Regions from separate parts of the Paenibacillus sp. FSL R5-192 genome, predicted to be linked through region 1. Evidence: predicted binding sites of a transcription regulator. Region 1 holds the regulator's gene; the other holds the start of a gene.
What was found. The regulator Rex, encoded in region 1, represses fermentation and respiration genes when NADH is low (regulators of the CRP and FNR family bind a similar motif). The targets are predictions, from matches to a motif close to TTGTGAAATATTTCACAA.

Region 2: the regulator Rex is predicted to act here: its motif matches at 2,161-2,178, upstream of pflB (formate C-acetyltransferase).

The regions. Positions count from the first base shown of each region.
Region 1 is NZ_ASPR01000024.1:42,448-50,011, reverse strand. Features, by position in the region: gene panC (pantoate--beta-alanine ligase) at 1-437, shown strand, start outside; gene panD (aspartate 1-decarboxylase) at 430-813, shown strand; gene C161_RS18855 (tetratricopeptide repeat protein) at 931-1,554, shown strand; gene dinG (ATP-dependent DNA helicase DinG) at 1,697-4,558, shown strand; gene C161_RS18845 (redox-sensing transcriptional repressor Rex) at 4,778-5,431, shown strand; gene C161_RS18840 (amidohydrolase) at 5,418-6,725, shown strand; gene C161_RS18835 (DUF5590 domain-containing protein) at 6,763-7,293, shown strand.
Region 2 is NZ_ASPR01000079.1:306,473-314,036, reverse strand. Features, by position in the region: gene pflB (formate C-acetyltransferase) at 1-2,078, opposite strand, end outside; gene adhE (bifunctional acetaldehyde-CoA/alcohol dehydrogenase) at 3,019-5,631, opposite strand; gene C161_RS30960 (Crp/Fnr family transcriptional regulator) at 6,062-6,778, shown strand; gene C161_RS30955 (hypothetical protein) at 6,866-7,564, opposite strand, start outside.

The sequences.
Region 1 (7,564 bases):
ACGCTCAGCAGGTTGCGGTCATTCAACAGATGGTGAATGATTTGAATATGCCTGTAGAAATTGTACCCTGTCCAATTGTTCGCGAAGAGGATGGTCTTGCTCTCAGTTCACGTAATGTCTATCTTAGCGCAGAACAGCGTACACAGGCCTTGGTTCTGTCGAAGGCACTGCGTGCAGCTCAGGAAGCCGCAGATACAGGTGTAGCTACTACAGCCGCAGATATCCGTCGTATTCTGCGCGAGCACATTGCAACCTCACCGCTTGCCGTTATCGACTACGCCGAGATTCAGGCTTTTCCAAGTCTGGAGCCGCTCACAGATCAGGAAGAAGTTCAAGGCCGTGACGATCTGCTCATCGCACTTGCGGTGAAATTCGGAAAAACAAGATTGATTGACAATATAAGGTTGCAAAAATCGGAGGTACTGTCCCATGTTTAGAACACTGATGAAATCCAAAATTCACCGGGCTACGGTAACGGAAGCCAACTTGAACTATGTGGGTAGTATTACCATAGATGAAGACTTGATGGAAACATCCGACTTGATGGAAAACGAAAAAGTGCAAATTGTGAACAACAACAATGGTGCACGTCTGGAAACATATGTGATTCCAGGACCACGCGGAAGCGGGGTCATATGTCTTAACGGCGCAGCTGCACGTCTGGTACAGCCTGGAGATAACGTCATTATCATTTCTTACGCCATGATGTCGCAAGAAGAGGCAAATACTCACAAACCAACCGTTGTATTTGTAGATGGACGGAATAAACCTGTACAAACGATGAAACAGGAAGTCCACGCAACAATTATGTAATCGACTGGTAAGGAGAATGAAATCGGCCCTTGAAGCAAAAAATGAGTACAGGTCACTGCACTAATCCATTTTTTCAAGGGTGGGGATGCATCGATGTTCCAGCATGTTTTCGCAGAAATGAACGACATGTTAGATGAAATTATCAAGAGCTATCCTTCCGCTGAAGGCCTGAACAAACAAGAATTGCTGCAAAAGTGGAACTTGCTTAAGCGGATGAGTGACGGAATGCTGGATGAATGGCTGATGTTTGAAGAAAAGATGAGCCAGGTGAGGGAGCGAGAGATGGATAAGCCTGCTTCCCTTGAACCGGAACAGGAAGCTGTTACCGCTCTGCCTGAACTCCATCTGGAATGTTTCAGTCGAGGTCAGGGTTATTTCAAATTACAGATGTATCCGCAGGCGATCATGCAGTTCTCCCGGGTTGTGACCGACCATCCGGAGAGTGCATTGACTCGTTTTTACCTGGCGCTCGCGTATCTGAATCTGGAACAAATGGCGGAAGCCGGAACACATTTACAGCAGATCATGTACCTTAAAGGTTCACCTCGCTTGAAAGGGCTTGTGTGTAACGCCCTGGGCTGTATTCAAGCCAAGCTTGCCAATCCCGAAGCTGCATGTTCACTCTTTGCACAGGCCCTTCAGTATGACCCGACATTGACCGAACCACTGTACAACATGGAAGCATGCAGGTTGAACAGGGGAAAATTGCAATATGCTAATCAGCTGACGACCCTTCATTAAGCGGGAATTCGGCGACAAAAAAACGGTGTTCCCTCCTTTGGCATAGCGGCGGGGACACCGCTTTTTTGTCAGTTAATTTTCAAATCCCCTTTTTTTTGCTATGCTGTAACATAGACTGGAATGGAAGGGACCGTACATTGCAATGAAATTTGCCGTATTGGATTTCGAAACAACCGGCACGCAGTCCGACGGTGAGATTATACAGGCCGGACTTGCCATCATAGACCATGACTACAGCATAACTCAAATATATAGTTCTTATGTGAACCCTGGTGTACCGATTCCCCCGTTTATTTCGGGGTTGACGGGTATTACCGATGCAGATGTGGCGGACGCTCCTTCACTCGAAGAGATGATGATGGAGATGGTTCCGCTACTTAATGATGTGGTGCTTGTTGGACACAACGTCGCTTTTGATTTTCACTTTTTGCAGAATGCTCTTGACCGTTGCGGTTATTTGCCGTTCACTGGCCGCATTCTGGACACGATTGATTTTCTGAAGATCACATTCCCATCACTGGGTTCTTATCAACTTGGTTATGTGTCTTCCGAATTTGGATTTCAACATGATCGCCCTCACCAGGCAGACAGTGACGCACTGGCGACAGCCTATGTGCTGCTCAAGTGTCTGGATGAGTTAAAGGAATTACCGCTCATAACGATTCAGCGCCTCAGTGACCTGTTTGCACCAGAAGACAGTGACTTGGGTTGGTTTTTGGACGGAATGCGCAGTGAGAAGGAAGCAGAGCCGATTCAGGATCTGGACGGACATACCTATTATCGTCAGCTTGCTCTTAATGTAAGTGATTGGACCGATATTGGTGCACCACGCGATGAGCGGGAGGCTAACCCCCTCGATGGTGTAAGCTTCGAACAGTTTATGGACCAGGTTCGGGAGAATCTGAAGGATACACTGGATCATTACGAAGAGCGTGAAGCGCAGACTCAGATGTTCAGCAGTGTAAGGCAAGCCCTGGATGAAGAGAAACATCTCTTGATCGAAGCTGGAACGGGTACCGGTAAATCTCTAGGGTATCTGTTGCCTGCTATTTACGAAAGTGTGAAGCAAGAACAGAAAGTTATGGTTAGCACGCATACGATCAATCTGCAGGAGCAATTGAGAGAGCGGGACATTCCGATGCTGACTCAAGTGGTTCCGTTCCCGTTTAAGGCTGCTGTATTCAAAGGACGTGGACATTACCTGTGCCTGCGCAAATTTGAACACAAAATCAATAAACGTGAATTCGCCACACCGAAAGAGGATTATTTCACAGCTGCTCAGATGATCGTCTGGCTTACGCAGACCGAAACCGGAGATGATGAGGAACTTAACCTTAGCGGACGCGGAGGGGACTTCTGGGAGACCGTACAGAGTGAATCCGAATCATGTCTGGGAAGATCCTGTCCATGGTTCCGTAAATGCTTCTACCATCGTGCCAAACATGAAGCAGGGTTGTCTGATATCGTAATCACCAATCACTCCAAATTATTTACGGATGTGAAAGCCGCGCATCAGCTGCTGCCAGCCTATGAGAGTCTTGTGATCGATGAGGCACATCATCTGGAGGATGTCGCTGGTAAACATCTTGGAATGCATATGAAATATTTCACCTTGGTTCATACACTGACCCGCCTATTTAAAGACAGTCGTAATGGACAGCTGCCTATGCTTCGTTCGCAGTTATCCGGGCATGAAAATTCGGTGCAATGGGGCTCCATGGTGGATCAGATGTTCCCGCTCGCTCTTGAAGTTAAGGAGCTGTGGGATCGTATGAGCGATGCCTTGTTTGGTCTGTTGCCTGAACGAAGTGATGCTTCACCGGGAGAGACGGGGCAATTTTCACTGCGTCTGAAAGCATCTCAGAAACCTGCAAAATGGCAGGAGTTGCAGGATCTGGAGAACCAGATCTATGTGACTCTGGGTGATTTGGTTCGCAAAGGGGACAAATTGCTGCTTGAAGTGAAAGAGGATCAGGATGATTATCAATCGGATAGTCTGATCACGGACATTACAGGACTGCTGAAAGATCTGACCACATTGAAGGAGAATCTACGTTTCTTCATGCGAATGGATGATGCCAAAACGGTGTACTGGATGGAAGCCAGCGGCCAATTCCGCAGCAAATCTCTCCAGCTGTATGCCGTACCTGTAGATGTGAGTGCACAACTTAAGGATTTATTTTTTGATAAAAAGAAAAGTGTTGTGCTTACATCGGCTACGCTTTCGGTAGATAAGTCATTCCAGTTCATGATTGAACAGCTTGGCTTGCAGGAAGCGGCCGAGAACAATCGGCTGTTAACGTCGATGTTGCCATCACCTTTCAACTATCGCGATCAGGCACTTCTGGTGATTCCGCGTGATTTCCCGAGTGTGAAGGGAAGTGTGGGTGATGCGCACTTTGTTAATATGCTGGTGCAATCACTTGCAGAGACGGCAATTGCTACGCGTGGACGCATGATGGTTCTGTTTACTTCATACAAGATGTTGCGACAGGTCTATGATCCGCTGAAGGAGGCACTGTCTGGCAACGACATCTCGTTGCTTGGGCAAGGCGTTGACAGTGGAAGTCGTTCCAAATTGACTCGCAGGTTTCAAGATGCCAAAGCAACGGTACTTCTGGGCACAAGCAGCTTCTGGGAGGGTGTAGATATCCCGGGAGAGGCGCTAACCTGTCTCGCTATTGTGCGATTGCCTTTCCAGCCACCGAATCATCCGTTGGTGGAAGCCAAGAGTGAGCTGCTTCAGGAACAGAAGAAAAATCCGTTCATGAAACTGTCCGTGCCACAAGCGGTCATTCGTTTCAAACAGGGATTTGGCCGGTTGGTGCGTACAGCAAAGGACAGAGGAATTGTCATTGTTTATGATACACGGGTGATTGAAGCGTATTATGGTAAATTCTTTTTATATTCATTACCTGGTCCCAAAATGGAGCACATGCTCACGGAGCAAATGGTTCCACGAATTACCGAGTGGTTGGAAAAACCTGCTAATGAACAAAAATAATGGTTGTTTTGTTCGTTATATCATTGCATGACACTATCGTTTGGCGTTAAACTTTATTAGATATTTCCGTATCCGATTAAAGCAGTTGCACGTAAGAACTTATAACCCAAATTACAAGGAGCATTCTGTATAAAATGTCACGTTTATCTTTGAGTTTTATACAGAATGCTCATCTTTTCATCTATTATTTTATCGTGGCCTTGGTAAGGGGGAGCAAGAATGAAATCGGATAAAATTTCGGAAGCGGTGGTACGACGTCTGCCTGTATACTTGCGTTATTTGAACGAGTTGCATCAGCGTGAGGTGGCTACTGTTTCTTCTCAAGAGCTTGGACAGAGGCTGGATCTGAATCCGGCCCAAATTCGCAAAGACCTGGCTTACTTCGGTGATTTTGGTCGTAAAGGGATCGGGTATGATGTATCCTATTTGATCGAAAAAATTCGTCACATTCTCAAAATCGATCAGCAAATTAATGTGGCTCTGGTAGGCGCGGGTAATCTCGGACAGGCCTTGTCCAACTACAACGCATATCTGAAAGACAACATGAAGATTGTTGCTGTATTTGATGCATACGGACCGAAGATTGGTAGTCAAATCAACAGTTTGACGGTAAAACCAATGGATGAATTGACGGAAGCGGTTAAAACGGAAAATATTCGCATCGGAATTATCACGGTTCCGGATACGGAAGCCCAAAATGTAGCCGATCAGCTTATTGAATCAGGAATTGAAGCGATCCTTAATTTTGCACCAACCATTCTAAAAACACCGCCGCATATCCGCATTCACCATGCTGACTTTACAACGGATCTGCTTAGTTTGGCCTATTACTTGGAGACTGGAAAGGACGACGAGGAAGATGACAACAAATAGATGGGTAATTCACAACGGCAAATTTGCCGTTAATGAAGGCGGCACAACATGGAACGTGGTCCACGGATACATGGTTGTTGAGAATGACAAGATTGTGCATATTGGTGAGACATTGCCGGATGAAGACAAAAATTGTACCAAAGTGGATGGAAAAGGACTGTTCTTCCTGCCGGGTCTGATCAATACGCATGGTCATGCAGCGATGTCGTTGCTCAGAGGGCACGGAGACGATCTTGCATTGCAAGTATGGTTGCAGGAAAAAATGTGGCCGATGGAAGCGAAAATGACTTCAGAAGACGTATATTGGGGAACTTCGCTATCGGTGCTTGAAATGTTGAAAGGCGGAACTACAGCTTTCCTGGACATGTACGATCACATGGATCAAGTTGCCAAAGTTGTGGAGCAATCCGGCGTTAGAGCAGCACTGGCACGTGGTGTAATCGGGTTGTGCTCGGAAGAAGAACAATTGCGGAAGCTGGAGGAGTCGGCTGCGTTTGCGCGTGAGTGGAATGGACAGGCAGATGGTCGCATTACAACCGTAATCTCGCCACATGCACCATATACATGCCCTCCGGACTACATAGAGAAGCTTGTGCAGGTCGCGAACGACCTAAACCTTCCCCTTCATACACATATGTCGGAAACGCTTCGTGAAGTCGAGCAGAACGTGGCTGATTATGGACTGCGTCCTGTGGCACATCTGGAGAAACTGGGCTTTTTCTCTCGTCCATCCCTGGTTGCACATGCGGTGCATCTGAATGACGAAGAGATTGAGATTCTGGCCCGTCATGATGTGGCTGTATCCCATAACCCGGGAAGTAACCTGAAACTCGCTTCCGGTGTTGCGCGGGTACCTGCGTTGCTGAAAGCAGGAGTTACCGTGTCACTCGGAACAGACGGACCGGCAAGCAACAACAACCTGGATATGTTCGAGGAAATGAGACTGGCTGCATTGATCCACAAAGGTGTATCTGGTGACCCGACGGCAGTGCCAGCAGGCGAAGCGTTATTACTCGGAACGTCATACGGTGCCAAATCCATCTTCTTGAACAATACCGGAGCACTCCAGGTCGGCATGAAGGCTGACTTTATCGCCTTGGACATTGAACAGGCACATTTCTATCCACATACAGACCTGATCTCACATACAATCTACTCGGCTTCTGCCAAAGATGTTGAGCACGTATGGGTGGATGGAAAACAAGTGGTGAAACATGGCGAATGTCTGACGTTGGATGAAGAACGCATTTTGCGTGAGTCTCAATTGGCATTTGATGGTCTGCTTGCTCGTTAATTGCAGGACAGCATCATAGGGAAAGGAAGTTCGGCTTTTGAAGAAAAAAAAGAAGTGGATATGGATTTCGCTGCTTGCACTGGTTCTGATTCTGTTTGGACTTCAGCGTTATTACGTCCATGTCACGCAGGACCAACGCAAGGAAGAAGCGCTCGCCATACAAGCAGCACAGGAGCAACTGGGCATTACATCCTATGATGAATTGCGCAAGTACATCTGGGGAGACAAAGAAGGCTCTGACAACATCTACTGGACCCTGATCGGCAAAAACAAGGATAACCAGGATGTTATGGTCTGGGTTAAATTCGATGCAAACAATCAACCGGTTAAGGGTGCAAACGCTATACACAGTGAGCTGCTGCAGAATGGCATGTCCGAAGCGCAGATACGCAATCGCTTCAGTTCTGAAGTTCCTTCCGGTGAGATTAAACGAATCATGCCCGGAGTTGTGAATGGAATATATGTGTGGCAAGTGTATTATAAAGACGGTACGCATAACCACTATCGCTTTTATCGTTTTAGCAACGGAGAACAGGTGGACCTGGTCTACACACTCCCGAACAGCTAGAACAAGATAGAGTGAGATAACTAGAGAATTAAAGAAATGAAAGAACCGGCAGACGGATATCCGACTGAACCGGTTCTTTGTGTTGTCTGTAAACATATTTGATTTAAATAGTTAAAATTAATAATTTATTCATATTTTCGCCTTCGAAATTGTATATACGATGTGATATACTCAGATATGTACTCAAAGTTATATTCAAAAACAAATAATCCTGTCGAAATTCTCGCAGGAGTCAATGTGCACATATTCGTATATACCAATAAGCCAGTAG
Region 2 (7,564 bases), on a different contig from region 1:
TGACCGAAGTAACCATCCATCATCGCAGTCAGATTGGATTTACGTGTAGTCTCCTCTTTACCCAATGCTTTTGGCACGATGGAGAAGGTATTGGAAATCCCGTCAAGACTGTGTTCATAAGGCAATTTGGCTACCGAGCCAAGGGATGCCAGTGCACCTTTTTTGTCACGACCATGCATTGGGTTTGCACCTGGAGCAAATGGTTCACCTGCTTTACGACCATCCGGTGTAGTCCCTGTTTTCTTACCATATACCACGTTGGAAGTGATCGTCAGAACGGATTGTGTTGGAACTGCGTTACGGTAAGCTTTGTGCTTGCGAATCATGCCCATGAAGTTCTCGACCAGTTCAACAGCAATGCTGTCTACGCTGTCTTCATTGTTACCGTAACAAGGGAAGTCTCCTTCGATTTCGAAATCAACAGCGATGCCTTGTTCGTTACGAATTGGTTTTACTTTGGCATATTTGATTGCACTCAGTGAATCTGCTGTAACTGACAGACCAGCGATACCACAAGCCATCGTACGTACAATGTCACGGTCATGCAATGCCATTTCGATACGCTCATAGCTGTATTTATCGTGCATGTAGTGAATGACGTTGAGGGTGTTCATATACAGCTTAGCCAGCCACTCCATCATTGGTTTGAAGCGTTTCATAACCTCATTGTAATCCAGCACTTCGCTAGTAATGGCAGGATACTCAGGTCCAACTTGTGCTCCGGATTTCTCGTCACGACCACCGTTGATCGCATACAGGAGAGCTTTTGCCAGGTTGGCACGAGCGCCGAAGAATTGCATTTGTTTCCCGATCTTCATCGCCGACACACAGCAAGCAATACCGTAATCGTCACCGTAGATCGGACGCATCAGATCATCATTTTCATACTGGATTGAGCTGGTTTCGATGGATACTTTACTGCAATAATCTTTGAAAGCTTCTGGAAGTTTCGTTGACCAGAGAACAGTCAAGTTTGGTTCTGGTGCAGGACCCAGGTTGTGCAGTGTATGCAGGAAACGGAAGCTGTTTTTGGTTACACGTGTTTCACCATTCACGGACATACCACCGATGGACTCAGTCACCCATGTTGGATCTCCACTGAACAGTTCGTTGTAATCCGGTGTACGCAGGAATTTGACAATCCGCAGTTTCATTACGAAATGGTCAACCAATTCCTGAGCCTGTTCTTCGGACAAAATCCCTTCTTGCAGGTCACGTTCAATGTAGATATCCAGGAAAGAAGATACACGTCCGAGTGACATCGCAGCACCGTTCTGTTCTTTGATCGCAGCCAGATAACCGAAGTACAACCATTGGAATGCTTCTTTTGCTGTTGTCGCTGGCAAGGAAATATCGAACCCGTGCATATCGCCCAATTGTTTCAATTCTTGCAATGCACGAATCTGTTCAGACAATTCTTCCCGCAGACGAATGACATCTTCATCAATAACATCAACTTCGAGTGCATTCAGTTCGCCTTTTTTGTTACGAATCAGGAAGTCTACCCCGTACAAAGCTACACGACGATAGTCACCGATGATCCGGCCACGGCCGTAAGCATCTGGCAGACCTGTAATAATTCCTGCTTTACGCGCTGCACGCATGTCGGAAGTATAAGCATCGAATACACCTTGGTTATGTGTTTTGCGAATGTTTGTAAATATATCAATGACGCCCTGTGGCATTTCAAAGCCATATGCCTCACATGCGTCAATCATCATGCGAATTCCGCCTGTTGGTTGAATGGAACGTTTGAACGGAGCATCGGTCTGAACGCCGACAATCTGCTCTTTGGATTGATCCAGATAACCGGGTTGGTGAGAAACAATAGTACCTGGTGTGTTCACGTCAACGTCAAGGACACCGCCGTTATCCCGTTCTTTTTTGGTCAGATCAGATACGATCTCCCACAATTCTTTGGTATTCTGGGTTGCACCTGCGAGAAATGCTTCGTCACCGTAATACGGAGACAAGTTGTGTGCCAGAAAATCATTCACATCTACGGATTTGGTCCATGTTCCTTTGGTAAAGTTTCTCCAGCCTGTTTGTTGTTTGACATCTTTTTCAATCACCGACATCGTAATCCCTCCACTAATTTGGATTTCTGGACACATAACATCTTGCTTCATTCGTAGCATTGTGTGCCCAGAGCCGCGATTAATGTGAATTGTTTCACATAAACCGGAACATGTTCTCTCTACTTGGGAACCGGAACCGCGGGATGAATGTTTTTCTTACATTTTCAGTATACGACTTGGGGCTTTCATCATCTGTGATTTTTGTCACAAAGCCAGTGAACTAACTCACTTCACCTGCGCTGTGTCCCATTGCCCCCTGTAAATTTCACACTTAGCCACTGCGCGGGCAGAACAACTTCCGATCGCTGTTATCCCCGGATTTTTTCAATTTTATATTTCAAAGGGGAAAATCCGGGGATAAAGGCGAACGCTCCGCTTCTTCAGTTTTTTCTGCCCACTCCGTTATTGTGTGAACATCTGGCTCAAACAGCCACATCACGGATTCCGTGTAACCTCTATAGAACCCGTTGCTCCTCTATGCTCGGAGCAAACCAAATCTTAGAATAAATCCTGAAAAACAGATGCTCGCTCTTCTGTTTTTCTGCCCACTCCGTTAATGTGTGAACATCCGGCTCAAACAGCCACGTCACGGATTCCGTGTAACCTCTATAGAACCCGTTGCTCCTCTATGCTCGGAGCAAACCAAATCTTAGAATAAATCCTGAAAAACAGATGCTCGCTCTTCTGTTTTTCTGCCCACTCCGTTAATGAGTGAACATCTGGCTCAAACAGCCACATCACGGATTACGTGTAACCTCTCTAGAACCCTTTTGCTCCTCTACGCTCGGAGCAAACCAAATCTTAGAATAAATCCTGAAAAACAGATGCTCGCTCTTCTGTTTTTCTGCCCTCTCGTTATTGTGTGAAAGACGGCAATCGGGGCTCCCCTCTCGGGGAACCCTGATCTTCTTGCCGTAAAGCACGCTTTGTTCTAAATTTATTATTCAAACTTTCCGTAGAAAGCGTTGCGGTATACATCAGCCAGTTCAGTTACCAGCGGCAACTTCGGATTGGCGGTTGTACATTGGTCTTCGAAGGCACGGTCTGCCAGATAATCGACATGTGCTTCAAAGTCTTTGGCATCAAATCCAATTTCCTGGAACGATTCTTCAATGCCCAATGTTTTGTTCAGTTTGCGAATCGCATTGATGAGACTGGTTACGCCTTCTTCTGTTGTGCGAGCAGGCAATCCCAAGATACGGGCAATTTCGGCATACCGCTCATCCGCTACAAAGTGCGAATATTTCGGGAACGATGCAAATTTGGTCGGTTTTTTTGCGTTGTAACGAATGACGTGTGGCATCAGGATTGCATTTGTGCGTCCGTGTGCGGTGTGATACTGACCGCCCCATTTGTGCGCCAAGCTGTGGTTGATGCCCAGGAATGCGTTGGCAAACGCCATACCTGCAATCGTGGAAGCATTATGCATTTTCTCACGTGCCAGTTTATCTCCTTGCAGTGCCGATTGCTCCAGGTATTGGAATACCAGTTGGATTGCTTTGATCGCAAGTCCATCCGTGTAATCATTTGCCATAACAGATACATAAGCTTCAATCGCATGCGTCAGTACGTCCATACCTGTATCGGCAACGGCTGTTCTCGGCAGGGAGTACACGAACTCCGGATCGACAATCGCTACGTCTGGTGTCAGCTCATAGTCGGCCAATGGATATTTGGTGTTACCTTGATTTTTATCTGTGATAACCGCGAACGATGTCACTTCAGAACCTGTACCTGATGTGGTTGGGATCGCTACAAATTTCGCTTTTACGCCGAGACGTGGATATTTGTAGATCCGTTTGCGGATATCCATGAATTTTTGTTTCAGATCGTTGAAGTCCGTGTCCGGGTATTCATAGAACAACCACATGGCTTTGGCAGCATCCATCGGTGATCCACCGCCGAGTGCGATAATGCAGTCTGGTTGGAAGCGGCGCATCATTTCGGTTCCGCGGTCTACCGTTGTTGTGGATGGATCTGGCTCAACATCGGAGAATACTTCGATGGCTACCGGCATTTGGCGTTGACGCAGATAGTGTTCTACCTTTTCAACATATCCAAGCTTCACCATCATGGCATCCGTAATAATCGCCACACGTGTGATGTCAGGCATTTTGGCAAGATACTGCGTTGCCCCTTTTTCGAAGTAGACTTTGTTCGGCACTTTGAACCATTGCATATTCACGGTACGGCGAGCCACCCTTTTCACATTGATTAAGTTCACAGCGGTTACATTGGAAGAAGTCGAGTTACGTCCGTATGATCCGCATCCCAGTGTCAATGACGGCATGTTTGTGTTGTAGATATCCCCGATGGCACCATGTGTGGATGGTGAGTTCACAATAATCCGTCCAGTTTGCAAACGATCTGCGAATTTGCTGATCACTTCTTCATTTGTGGAGTGGATAACCGAGGAGTGACCCATGCCGCCAAAAGCAACCACTTCTGCTGCACGTTCAATGCCCTCTGCTGCCGTTTTAACTTTGTAACAAGCCAGTACCGGGCTTAATTTCTCAGCCGACAATGGGAATTTGGTACCTACCCCTTCAATCTCGGCCACGAGAATTTTGGTGCCTGCCGGAACTTCAATACCGCACAACTTCGCAATACTCACCGCAGATTGACCAACAATCGCCGGGTTCACCGCACATTTCTCGGCATTAATCGCACCTGCTGTCAATTTTGCTGCTTCATCTTTGTTAACAAAGTAACAGCCATTTGCAATCATTTTTTTCTTCACTTGATCGAAGATCGGTTCTTCAATGATGACCGCTTGTTCAGAAGCACAGATCATGCCGTTATCGAAAGACTTGGACAGGATCAAATCCGTTACTGCCTGATTGATATCCGCGCTTTTCTCGATAAAGCAAGGTACGTTACCCGGTCCTACGCCCAGTGCAGGTTTACCACAGCTGTACGCTGCACGTACCATGCCTGATCCGCCTGTTGCCAGAATGAGAGCCACATCATTGTGATTCATCAGTTCGTTTGTACGATCCATGGAAGGATCATCAATCCACTGAATGCAATCTGCTGGTGCACCATGTTTCACAGCCGCTTCCAGCAGGATTTTGGCAGCTTCCCGGCTACAATTCTGTGCAGATGGGTGAAAACCAAAGATGATCGGGTTACGCGTCTTGATGGAAATCAATGCTTTAAACATCGTCGTTGATGTTGGGTTGGTAACTGGTGTAATACCCATGATGATGCCGACCGGCTCCGCAATTTTCTGGAAGCTCTCATATTCGTTATCTTCAATCACACCTACGGTTTTATCGTACTTGATACTGTGGTACACATATTCTGTTGCAAATATATTTTTGGTGATTTTATCCTCATACACTCCGCGGCCTGTTTCTTCTACGGCCATCTTGGCGAGCATCATGTGTTTATCCAGACCCGCAAGTGCCATCGCTTGCACAATCCGGTCAATCTGCTTCTGGTCCATCTTCATGAATGCGGCGTGTGCTTTATTCGCTTTGTCGATTAACGTTTGAATATACTGACCTGCTGTCGGTTCTTTTGCTGGGGCGACTTCGTTCTTTACAGCCATCTCCCTCATCCTCCTAAAGGTTCGTATTAGTTTGTCTCTCTCGTTTACATTCACATCGTAACATGACAATAAACTTAATTATGTGATTTTTTTCACAAAGTATAACAAATTTAATTTAAGTTTTGTAGTGTCCTTCGTATGACCATTTTCACTTCCTATCTAAAATATAGAGCTGTAAAATTCATCCTCTCCATTAAAAGTGAATTTTATCACAATGTTTGAAATTTCGTCATTTTTGCCCCCTTTCCTTCCCCCTCAAACGGTAAGATTAGGTATATACTGAACTTAAAAATTGAACCACCGCAATTTGTACCGTCCTTCCTCCCGGCCGAGATGACCCTGATCAGGACGGCAACGGTTTGCGGCGAACCTCGGAGGCTACTGCTTACTACAGAAGGTCGTCCGATGGACATAAAGGGGAGATAGACTTATGAGAGAACTAACAACTGTACTGGAAAAGCGCGGTAATACTAACTGTTTCTCGGAAGCAAATTTCAACCATCTGCTGGTTACCATGAAAGATAGAACCTATCCGGAAGGTACACATCTGTACTGGGAAGGCGACATCTCTGACAAACTTTATTATATGAAACGGGGCCGTGCCCAGATCACCAAATCCACGGATGAAGGCAAGGAACTGATCATGTATATGTATCAATCCGGTGATATGATTGGGCAGGCTGATCCCTTCTTTGGCTCTAAACACAGCTTCTCAGCGGAAGTATTGGAGGACAGTGAGATCGGTGTACTGGAACATAAAGACCTGGAAATGTTAATTTGCCAGCATTGTGACTTCGCGATCGATTTTATGAAATGGATGGGCATCCACCACCGGTTGACACAGACCAAATTCCGGGATCTCATGTTATATGGCAAACCGGGTGCACTTTGCTCCACCCTCATTCGGTTGTCGAATTCGTATGGTGAGCCTCATGGAGAGCATGTCATTATTCACAAAAAAATTACCCATACGGATTTGTCCAATATGATTGGAGCCACTCGTGAAAGTGTAAACCGCATGTTAAGCGATCTGCGTAAGAAAGATGGGATTGAATATGACAATGGCATGATTGTCATCAAAGATCTGAAGATGCTGCAAGGAATCTGTCACTGTGAGCTTTGCCCGAACGAGATCTGTCGTATTTAATATTTGACTATGCTAATCGGATCTTGTTTATATATTTAATGAAAAAAAGCCCAGTTCTCTAAAAAGAGATTGGGCTTCTTGGTATACTTAGGATGCATTGGTTAATTCAAGCTTAACCGCATCACGTGGATTCAATTTCATGTCCAGACCATTTTCCATTAATTCTTTGTCATTCACCATAATGACCCACCGCTCATTCATACGAGGCGTGACATTCTCGACCGAAACGACAAATTTGTTATTCTCCGACATTCTTACAATGCCGCTGGACTTCAACACATCACGAACTGTGCACTCTTGAACGTAGACGCCGGCATATTGACGATTAAGGGTTGGCATAATGTTTCCACCGCTAACCTTGAGTAACGTTGTCTGATATGCAACGCCATCCCCCCCACTGTCAGCGGCTTTCACGTAAATGATCACTTCATCTTTGGCATGAAGCTCCATGTCCCAATCTTCCTGTTCAATATCCTTGCCATTTAATTTGACAGCCCAGCTCAGCGAAGAATCCAGAGAAACTTCACCCACGGATTGAATCCGCTTGCCATCTGCCGTAAAATCAACCAGTCCGCTATTGAGTAATGCTTTTTTGAGTGTCAAACCCTCACTAAAATCTCGCTTAATGGACTTTGTTGCATCAGGCAAAAACGTACTGCCATCTACAGCCACTGTGATTGTATTCGCTGTTTCTGTCTCTTTGACAATTGGCTGCTCAGAAGGCTGTGTCTCACTACAACCAGCCAAGATCGCCAGTAGGAGCAAACATACACCTATGTAACCGGG